DNA from 4 places in the Solibacillus sp. FSL H8-0538 genome. Region 2 is predicted to be linked to each of the others. Evidence: riboswitches for the same ligand, from Rfam matches in the RefSeq annotation. Region 2 holds a riboswitch; each other region holds the start of a gene.

Region 1 (2,207 bases), 1.1 Mb from region 2:
GTGAAACGAAATCAGAATTGATGGCTGCAATATATTTAAAACCATGTTCCTCTTTCCATTTTTTCAACGTTTTTAAAGAGGAAAGAACTCCGTGTGAGCCGTCTTCCTCGTCACATTCTGCTAACAACAAAATGTTGCCGTCCAGTTCCTCAAGATGTTCGGAATAGTACTTTAAGAGATAGAGATTGCTAGCAACGCCGCTTTTCATATCAAGGACACCACGGCCAAACAACCAATCCCCGGATTCTAAATGTTCTTTGGCTGAAGTAGGTAATTTTTCCTTTTTCAATGCTTCCATTAGGTCATCTGGAGAACAGGCATGTTCTTTCAACTGGTTGAAATCATCGATCCCGACCGTATCTATATGGCCCATTAAAATAATTGTGTCGTTGCTATTTCCTTTTTTTCCTTTAACAAATGCCATAACATTATATCGTTCTTGATCATCGTTTATAGTCTTCTCTAAAGTTACTGACCCAGGATTATGTAAAAAGTATGGTAATGAAGAGATGGTCTGGAATAAAGAATGGGCGATTGTCCCCTCGCCAGTTGTATTTACGATACTTTCTATGTTAACAAGCTGTTTCGTATAAGTAAGTATATCATCACGGCAATTCAACATATGACTTCCTCCTTTTTTTGCATGTTATTTTATCAAAATGTAACTTAAGATATAAACCTCGTCAAGTGTACAGCCATAAATTTCTATTGTACTATGCGAAATATTCTACTATAATGGACAAAGTTATTAAATTTCATATCAAATCCTCATCTTTAGCATTAGGTGGGGTAGAGGTCGCGATTTATAAAAGTATCCTATTGGAGATTTAGTGAAATCTAGGAAAATGGGAAAAAGGATGAATCGCCGAAGCATTTTGAAATCACTATTTTCAATTTAGCTGGGGCTGCACTCGAATAGGGGCAGAACTGTCACAATTCCTTTGAATTGTGGAGAACTATCACAACAAATGCAAAGAGATGAGGGTGTATTTAAAACACTGTCAAATAAAAGCGACAGTGTTTTTTTTATTTCAAAGGAGGAACACAAATGAAAAAGTTTTCAATTTTTTTAGTGGCGGCAATGTTGTTGGTTTTATCCGCATGTGGCACGCAGAAAAGTAATCAAGGAGAAAAGGAGACAACAAGTGGATCTGAAAATGAGTTAGTCAAAGAAGGATCATTAACATTTGCGATGACAGGGCAGTATCCGCCATTGAACTTCAAAAAGGATGGTAAGTTGGCTGGATTCGATGTGGAAATTGGAACTGAAATTGCTAAACGAATGGGGCTTGAGGCGAATCCTGTAACAAATCCTTGGGAAACAATTATTCAAGGGCTAAAGGCAAATAAATATGATGCGATTATCGGAAGCATGACCGCAACACCTGAACGTGATAAGCAAATTGATTTTACTGAACCGTATTATCTGTCAGGTGCACAAATCTTTGTTGCAGAAAACAATACGGATATCCAGTCAAAAGAAGATTTAAAAGGTAAAACAATCGGAGTTATTCAAGCAAGTACTTGGAAAAGTATAGCTGAAACATTAACATCCCCTAATAATGTAAAGGGCTATCCAGTTGACGTTAATGCACTTCAAGATTTGGCACTTGGACGCTTGGATGCGGTTATCACCGATAAAATTGTTGGTGTAAGTGCAAAAAATGAAAAAGGCTTAAAAATCAAACCTATTGGCGATTTGTTAAATGAGGACCGCGTGAGTATAGGGATCACTGAAGGAAATAAAGATCTCGCAAACAAAATCAACGATGCACTTCAATCCATGATTGATGATGGCACATACGAAAAAATTAGTATGAAGTGGTTTAATACAAACATTATGGAAAGATAGCTATTAGTATTTCAAGCAAGCACCTTTTACTAGGCGCTTGTAATATAAAGGAAGGAGGCTGGTCTCATGGATTTTTTACAAAATATCGTGGATATTTTTAGTGAACATGGAGTTGCCTTTTTAAAAGCTTCTTGGATGACGATCTCGATAACGGCTATTTCCTTGCTGTTTGCGATGATTATTGGACTTGTTTTTGCTTGTTTTAAAATTTCTTCAAAGAGGATCCTAAATTGGATTGCCGATATTTATATTGGAATTATCAGGGGAACGCCTCTCATTGTTCAGCTTATGTTTTTGTATTATGGGTTGGCCAATATAATTAATTTAGACAATTTCACAGCAGGTGCATTGGCAT
Region 2 (2,207 bases):
ATCCACAAAACAGCAAGACTTGTCCATTCCATTAAAACGCCTGTAAAACCAATTAAATAACAAATGGTGAAGAATACTACAATTGGGCGCTGAGTAGGTAATTTACCCGCAATGATCGGGATTAAAAATGTCATCGGAATTTGAGACATTTGCATTATTGAGCCCATCCAGCCTGCAGAATGAGCACTCATACCTTGGGCGATGAAGATTTCAGGTAGCCACGCACTAGAGCAATAAAAGATAAGAGATTGCAGCCCCATGGAACCCGCAATGGCCCAGGCAAGTGGGGATTTCCATAATTGTTTTTTCGGTTGGTTGCCACTAATTGTCGCCATTTCAACCTTTTTGCCGCGAATTAGCGGAATCCACATCACAAGTGTAGCTACACTTAATATAATTGAAAACCCAAGTGCACCTTGCCAACCCCACCCAGAAGAAGCGATTGGATGACTAATCCCGGCTGCAAGTCCTGCAGAAGTATTCATGGAAACTGTATAAATTCCAGTCAATAGCCCGATGTGAAGTGGATATCTTAATTTAAAATAACTCGGAATTAATACATTCCCGAATGCAATGGCAATGCCAATTAATACTGTTCCCATTAGGAGAAGCGCTGTCATGCCAGACGAGCGTAACAATATCCCGATCGACAAAATAATAACTGAATAAAATAACGTCATTTCCATGCCGAATTTGCGTGCAATTCTTGGTGCAAAAGGTGAAATTACGGCAAAGCCCAGTAATGGAATAGTTGTTAAGAAGCCAGCTAGCACATTAGAAATACCAAGCCCTTCTCGAATAAATGAAATAATTGGTCCGACAACCGTCAGTGGTGTCCGCAGTGTTGTTGCAAATACGATAATTGCTAACACAAAAATAAGGGTCGATTTACTAAATTGTATTTTTTTGCTATGGTGCATTTGTTGTTCAGAATCCATGATGTCCCTCCTACAATTCTATAAAAGCAAGCGTATCATAATGGCACACTTACATAAATAGTTCGAAAAAACTGAATAATTGAATGTCGTTGCTAATGGAAAAATGATATGATACACTCGGGAAATAATAATTTAATAATACATTGCCTCATATAGATGAGGTAGAGGTCGCGATCATTAAAATTAGTATAGCGGAGATTGAGAGAATCTTTGAAGCTTTATGAAAGGAATGATTGCCGAAGTGTTCTATTTGTACTCTCACAAATGAATGCTGGGGCTGTCTCCGAAAGGAACAGAACTGTCACATGCGTAAGCATGTGTTGAGCTATCTTTCAAGTTTGGTGGGGTAATTAATTGGAAACCGTCACATAATCTTGTGTCGGTTTTTTGTTTTTACTGCACTGTGCTTGATAAACAAAGGAGAACTAACAACATGGATAACATAGAAAACAATCAGTTTGGCGGACAGCCACAGCTAAAAAGAGGATTAAAAAGTCGTCATATTACGATGATTTCACTAGGTGGGACGATTGGTACAGGGTTATTTTTAGCATCGGGTGCATCGATTTCGCAGGCGGGTCCAGGTGGTGCGCTACTTGCTTATGCATTAATCGGCGTAATGGTGTACTTTTTAATGACGAGTCTCGGAGAAATGGCGGCATTTATGCCAAATTCCGGTTCATTTAGTACGTATGCAACAAAATTTGTTGACCCGGCACTAGGGTTTGCACTTGGTTGGAACTATTGGTACAACTGGGCAATCACGATTGCTGCTGAAATTGCGGCTGTGTCATTAATTATGAAATACTGGTTCCCGGATAGTAATTCGATTATATGGACGATTCTTTTTATCATTATCGTCTTATCATTTAACTTATTATCTGTTAAAGCTTACGGAGAAAGTGAATACTGGTTTTCGATGATAAAAGTTGTCACAGTTATTGTGTTTATTATCGTCAGCTTCTTAATGATTTTTGGAATTTTAGGCGGGGAAGATCCTGTAGGCTTTGAAAATTTTGTTGTTGGGGATGCACCGTTTAACGGCGGTTTCCTAGCGATTTTTGGTATTTTCTTAGCGGCTGGTTTCTCATTCCAAGGGACAGAGCTTTTAGGGGTGACAGCTGGTGAAACAGAGGATCCAGCCAAAAATGTTCCAAAAGCCGTACGTTCAGTGTTCTGGCGAATTTTACTGTTTTATATTTTTGCAATCGGTGCAATCGGACTGCTCATTCCGTACACAGATTCACGTCTACTATCAGAAGATATTGC
Region 3 (2,207 bases), 1.7 Mb from region 2:
CAACATAGCACGTTAAGATAAAATTGAAGATTTTTAAAATCACGCTTTTGAATGATTTTTTGCGCACCGGAATTGTGTGCATGACTCCGATGAAAAATCCGATAAGAGCACCAATAATTGTACTAACAATTGCAATCGCTAGTGTCATATATGCGCCGCGTAAAAACATCGGCCAGTTATTTTGCAAGATTGAGATAATTGTATCTAAACTCATAAAAAATCCTCCTAACAGCAGGAAGCTGTCCTATTAATAAGAAACTAGCCGCAAATACATGCGACCAGTTGCTTTTAGAAAGACACATCTCGCCCAATATAGGGCGAGATGATGTCCTTACTTATGTAGATAAGTAAGTTATACTTTCTTATCTACCAAAAAAATATTGCTGTCTCGGTTAAAGCTGCACTTAAACCATTTCTTATTGCGCTGCTGGTTGGTTCGCGATTGCGTCTTCCATTAGCTTTTGACGGTCATCTTCTGTAATACCTGCTAGCACTTCGTTGATTTTTTCTGTTAAGTCAAAATCTTTACGAACTCCTACTGCTACCGCTGTATCAGCTGGTTCTGTTGCAAAGCCGTCTTCTAGAACGACATATACGAAGTTTTCATTTGCTGCAGCAGCAGAAATTGCTTCTGGACGTTCTGCTACATACCCATCAATTACACCAGATTCAACAGCTACACGCATTGCTGGGAAGTTATCCATTGCCGCTTGAATTTTTACATCTGGAATTTGGTCAATTACGTTGTAGTTTGTTGTGTTTAATTGTGCTGTAATTTTCGCACCTGCAAAATCTGCTAAATTTTTTGCATTTTCATACACACTACCTTTTTTCGTTACGATCACAAAATCAGATGTATAGTAATCTGACGTAAAATCAATTGATTGTTTACGATCTTCCGTTGGGCTCATCCCTGCAATAATCGCATCTACAACACCTGATTGTAGCGCTGGAACTAAACCGTCCCACTCCGTTTTTACGATCACAAGCTCTTTCCCAAGGCCAGCTGCGATTTGCTTAGCGATTTCTACGTCGTATCCACCCGCGTATTCAGCAGCACCTTCGATTTTCACAGCACCGTTTGCGTCTGATGACTGTGTCCAGTTAAATGGCGCATAGCCTGCCTCCATACCTACTTTGAACACTTCTTTCGTGTCTGATGACGTTTCATCCTCACCACATGCTGAAAGAACGAACATTGCCATCATTGCTGCCATAAATACTACTAATTTTTTCTTCATGTTATCAATCCCCTTTTCTTCAAAATTATGGGCTAATAAAATTGCAAAAAGCGACCTAAAAAGAACTTTAGGTCGCTTGAATTTATAATTAGCCCAAATCCTCTATTGTTTCCCATTTTGAGATAGCACAACTCGAGCATCCGGGAAGACGCACGAGACAGTTCTGTAATTATTCATTACAGACCCAGCATATGATAGTGAGCCTACCATACACTTCGGCGATAATTCCTTCTTCTTCATTTCACCGTTTGCTCGAAACTCCATGAAAAACTAATAAATACCGCGCCTCTACCCCACGAGAAAGTGAGGTTTTGTTATTGAATTATTATTAAATAATACATCAGTAATACTTTTTGGTCAATAAGCAATTTTCAGATATTTAAAAGATTATCTACAAATGTTTAATTTGGTTTACGTCGACAATTACTTCTAGCGTATGTTTTCCGCCCTGATATACCCCTTCAACCGGCGAAACATCACGAAAATCTCGTCCTACACATAGATTAATGTGATTATCTAGCACTTCGACATTATTTGTTGGATCTAAGCCAATCCACCCAATACCCGGCACCATAATTTCCACCCACGCATGTGTCGCGGTATCGCCGATTAAGTCATCACCCTCACCTACATAAAGGTAACCGCTAATATAACGAGCCGGGATACAACAGTAACGAAGTACAGCAAGCATAATATGTGTAAAATCTTGACAAACGCCGACTTTCAAATCGAATGCCTCACTTGCAGTAGTTTCCACAGTTGTAGCCTTCGGATCATACTTAATGACGTTAAATAAATAGGTCATTAAATCGCATGCAAACTTTACTGGATTATTATAATGCGTGCCTATTACACCAAGTACCTCATCTATTTGACGTGGCTCAAGCGTTGTAAAATTTGAAACACTTAAATAAGGTAAATAATGTTCATGAAACATTTGCGAGTAAAATATATTACGCATTTCAT
Region 4 (2,207 bases), 2.4 Mb from region 2:
AAAAAGAGGCTCGAAGAAGGAACTCGTTGATATGGCAATTAAAAATGCGCAAATTGCGATCCATGAAAAGTTTCAGCTGATTGAACGTCAAGAAGAACGAACGGTGGGGGCTTGTGAGGCATTAGGTGTGGCGATGGGCATTACACCACCACTGCGTATCGAAGCATTTGATAATAGCCATATGCATGGTGCTGATCCCGTATCCGCAATGGTCGTCTTTATTGACGGCAAACCGGCAAAAAAGGAATACCGTAAATACAAAACACGAGAAGCGGCAAAGCATGATGATTACGGTGCTATGCAGGAAGTTATTCGCCGCCGGTATATACGGGTACTGCGTGAGAATTTACCACTACCGGATTTAATAATTATTGATGGTGGTAAAGGGCAAATGGAAGTTGCGCGTGAAGTCGTTGAGGATGAACTCGGGTTGTATATTCCGATTGCTGGCCTTGCAAAGGATAGTAAACACAATACTTCACAGCTGTTATTCGGTGACCCACCAGAGCCGATTGCGATGAAACGAACGAGTGACGGCTTTTATTTATTGCAACGCATTCAAGATGAGGTGCACCGATTTGCCATTACATTTTTACGTCAACAGCAGCAGGCACATGCGATTACATCCGTACTAGATGGCATCGAAGGGGTTGGGCCAAAGCGTAAGCAGCAACTATTAAAGCATTTTGGTTCAGTAAAGAAAATTCGAGAGGCAACCATCGAGGAGTTAATAGAGGCGGGGATGCCAAGTACTCTCGCTATTTCGATTAATTCTTATTTTCAGAAAGAATAATTGAAAAAGCATGATCATTATGCTATTGTTGGAAATAATAATTAAATACTTTTTGATAGAGGTGCAGCATTCAAGAGTAGCTTGCAGGAGGTTGAACAAATCCTGTGATTGCAAGCGAAAGGGGAGACTGCCGAAGTGTGTAGCGAATTGTTCAAGCTATATGCTGGTTGTGCATTTAATAAATGTAGGACTGTCAGAATGTCACGTTCTGGAGAGCTATCTCAACTAACAGTTTTTTGTCATTGAGGCGGCTTTTCACGAATGTGAAAGGTCGTTTTTTTTGTGGATAAGGAAGTATAACTTTCCCCTCCATATTAGTAAGGACATCATTTTGCTCTATTTTAATAGGAGTATTCGGTTTTAGTAACGTTAGGGGCTCTATTAGTAACAACATAGTTCTATTGACCACAATTCAAATTCTATTAGTAACAGCGGTGAGCCGCGGGGGATGCACATAGTATGTATTACTTCCTGCGAGTGATCTATCAAAATTAAAGGAGAGTGAAGAAATGGGAACAATCGTCGTTAAATTTGGTGGACCAGCAATTGCTACACCAGAAAAAATTCAACTAGTTGCACAGCGCGTAATAGAAGAAAAACAGCGGGGTTTACATGTAGTTGTCGTCATTTCATCAATGACGACAATTCGAAGAGAGCTCAGACAATTTGCAGCCGACATTTCAGATGAACCGTCTAAACGAGAAATGGATGTGCTCATTGCAACCGGCACGCAAATGGCGAGTGCTTTACTCGCGATAGCCATTCAAGAACGTGGTGTGAAAGCAACTTCACTTGCAGGTTGGCAGGCTGGCGTTACAACGAATCAGCAGCATCGTAACGCACGAGTTGAGCGTGTTGACACAAGTCGCATTGTGAATCATTTAGAACAGGATGAAATCGTCATTGTTGCCGGCTTTCAAGGTGTGGATGACAAAGGGGATATTACAACGCTTGGTAAGGGTGGCTCGGAAACGACCGCTGTTGCATTAGCGGTGGCTTTAGGTGCAGATCATGTGGACATTTACACGAATGTAGATGGTATTTATACGGCAGATCCTAACGTTGTCAAATCGGCACGCAAACTAAAGGAGTTATCATATGATGAAATGCTGGAGTTATCCAATTTAGGTGCACATATTATTCACCCGCGTGCTGTCGAGTTAGCCAAAAAATTTGAAATGCCTGTCATCGTACGATCAAGCATAGTCGATGTAGAGGGAACATTGTTAAAAGGGGATGTTGAAGTGGAAAAAAATTTAATTGTGCGCGGTGTTGCGTACGAAGCGGACGTAATTCGTTTAACAATTGGCTATGATTCGTACGAGGCTGCTTCATTAGCGGAGATTTTTAGCATATTAGCGGAAAATAGTATTAATGTGGATATTATTGTGCAGGCAGTCATTGATGGCGTAAA

The links. A riboswitch is a leader RNA that binds a small molecule or an ion and turns the genes downstream of it on or off. The one in region 2 is predicted to bind lysine.
Region 1: another riboswitch for lysine. It lies ahead of MHH87_RS06540 (ABC transporter substrate-binding protein); the one in region 2 lies ahead of MHH87_RS01175 (amino acid permease).
Region 3: another riboswitch for lysine. It lies ahead of MHH87_RS09010 (transporter substrate-binding domain-containing protein); the one in region 2 lies ahead of MHH87_RS01175 (amino acid permease).
Region 4: another riboswitch for lysine. It lies ahead of MHH87_RS12410 (aspartate kinase); the one in region 2 lies ahead of MHH87_RS01175 (amino acid permease).

The regions. Positions count from the first base shown of each region.
Region 1 covers NZ_JBBOPI010000001.1:1,392,258-1,394,464, forward strand. The annotation lists gene MHH87_RS06535 (M20/M25/M40 family metallo-hydrolase) at 1-622, opposite strand, end outside; lysine riboswitch at 783-967, shown strand; gene MHH87_RS06540 (ABC transporter substrate-binding protein) at 1,049-1,852, shown strand; gene MHH87_RS06545 (amino acid ABC transporter permease) at 1,919-2,207, shown strand, end outside.
Region 2 covers NZ_JBBOPI010000001.1:253,485-255,691, forward strand. The annotation lists gene MHH87_RS01170 (CynX/NimT family MFS transporter) at 1-938, opposite strand, end outside; lysine riboswitch at 1,093-1,274, shown strand; gene MHH87_RS01175 (amino acid permease) at 1,372-2,207, shown strand, end outside.
Region 3 covers NZ_JBBOPI010000001.1:1,915,957-1,918,163, forward strand. The annotation lists gene MHH87_RS09005 (amino acid ABC transporter permease) at 1-214, opposite strand, end outside; gene MHH87_RS09010 (transporter substrate-binding domain-containing protein) at 417-1,241, opposite strand; lysine riboswitch at 1,357-1,540, opposite strand; gene MHH87_RS09015 (transglutaminase family protein) at 1,633-2,207, opposite strand, start outside.
Region 4 covers NZ_JBBOPI010000001.1:2,609,085-2,611,291, reverse strand. The annotation lists gene uvrC (excinuclease ABC subunit UvrC) at 1-793, shown strand, start outside; lysine riboswitch at 842-1,020, shown strand; gene MHH87_RS12410 (aspartate kinase) at 1,303-2,207, shown strand, end outside.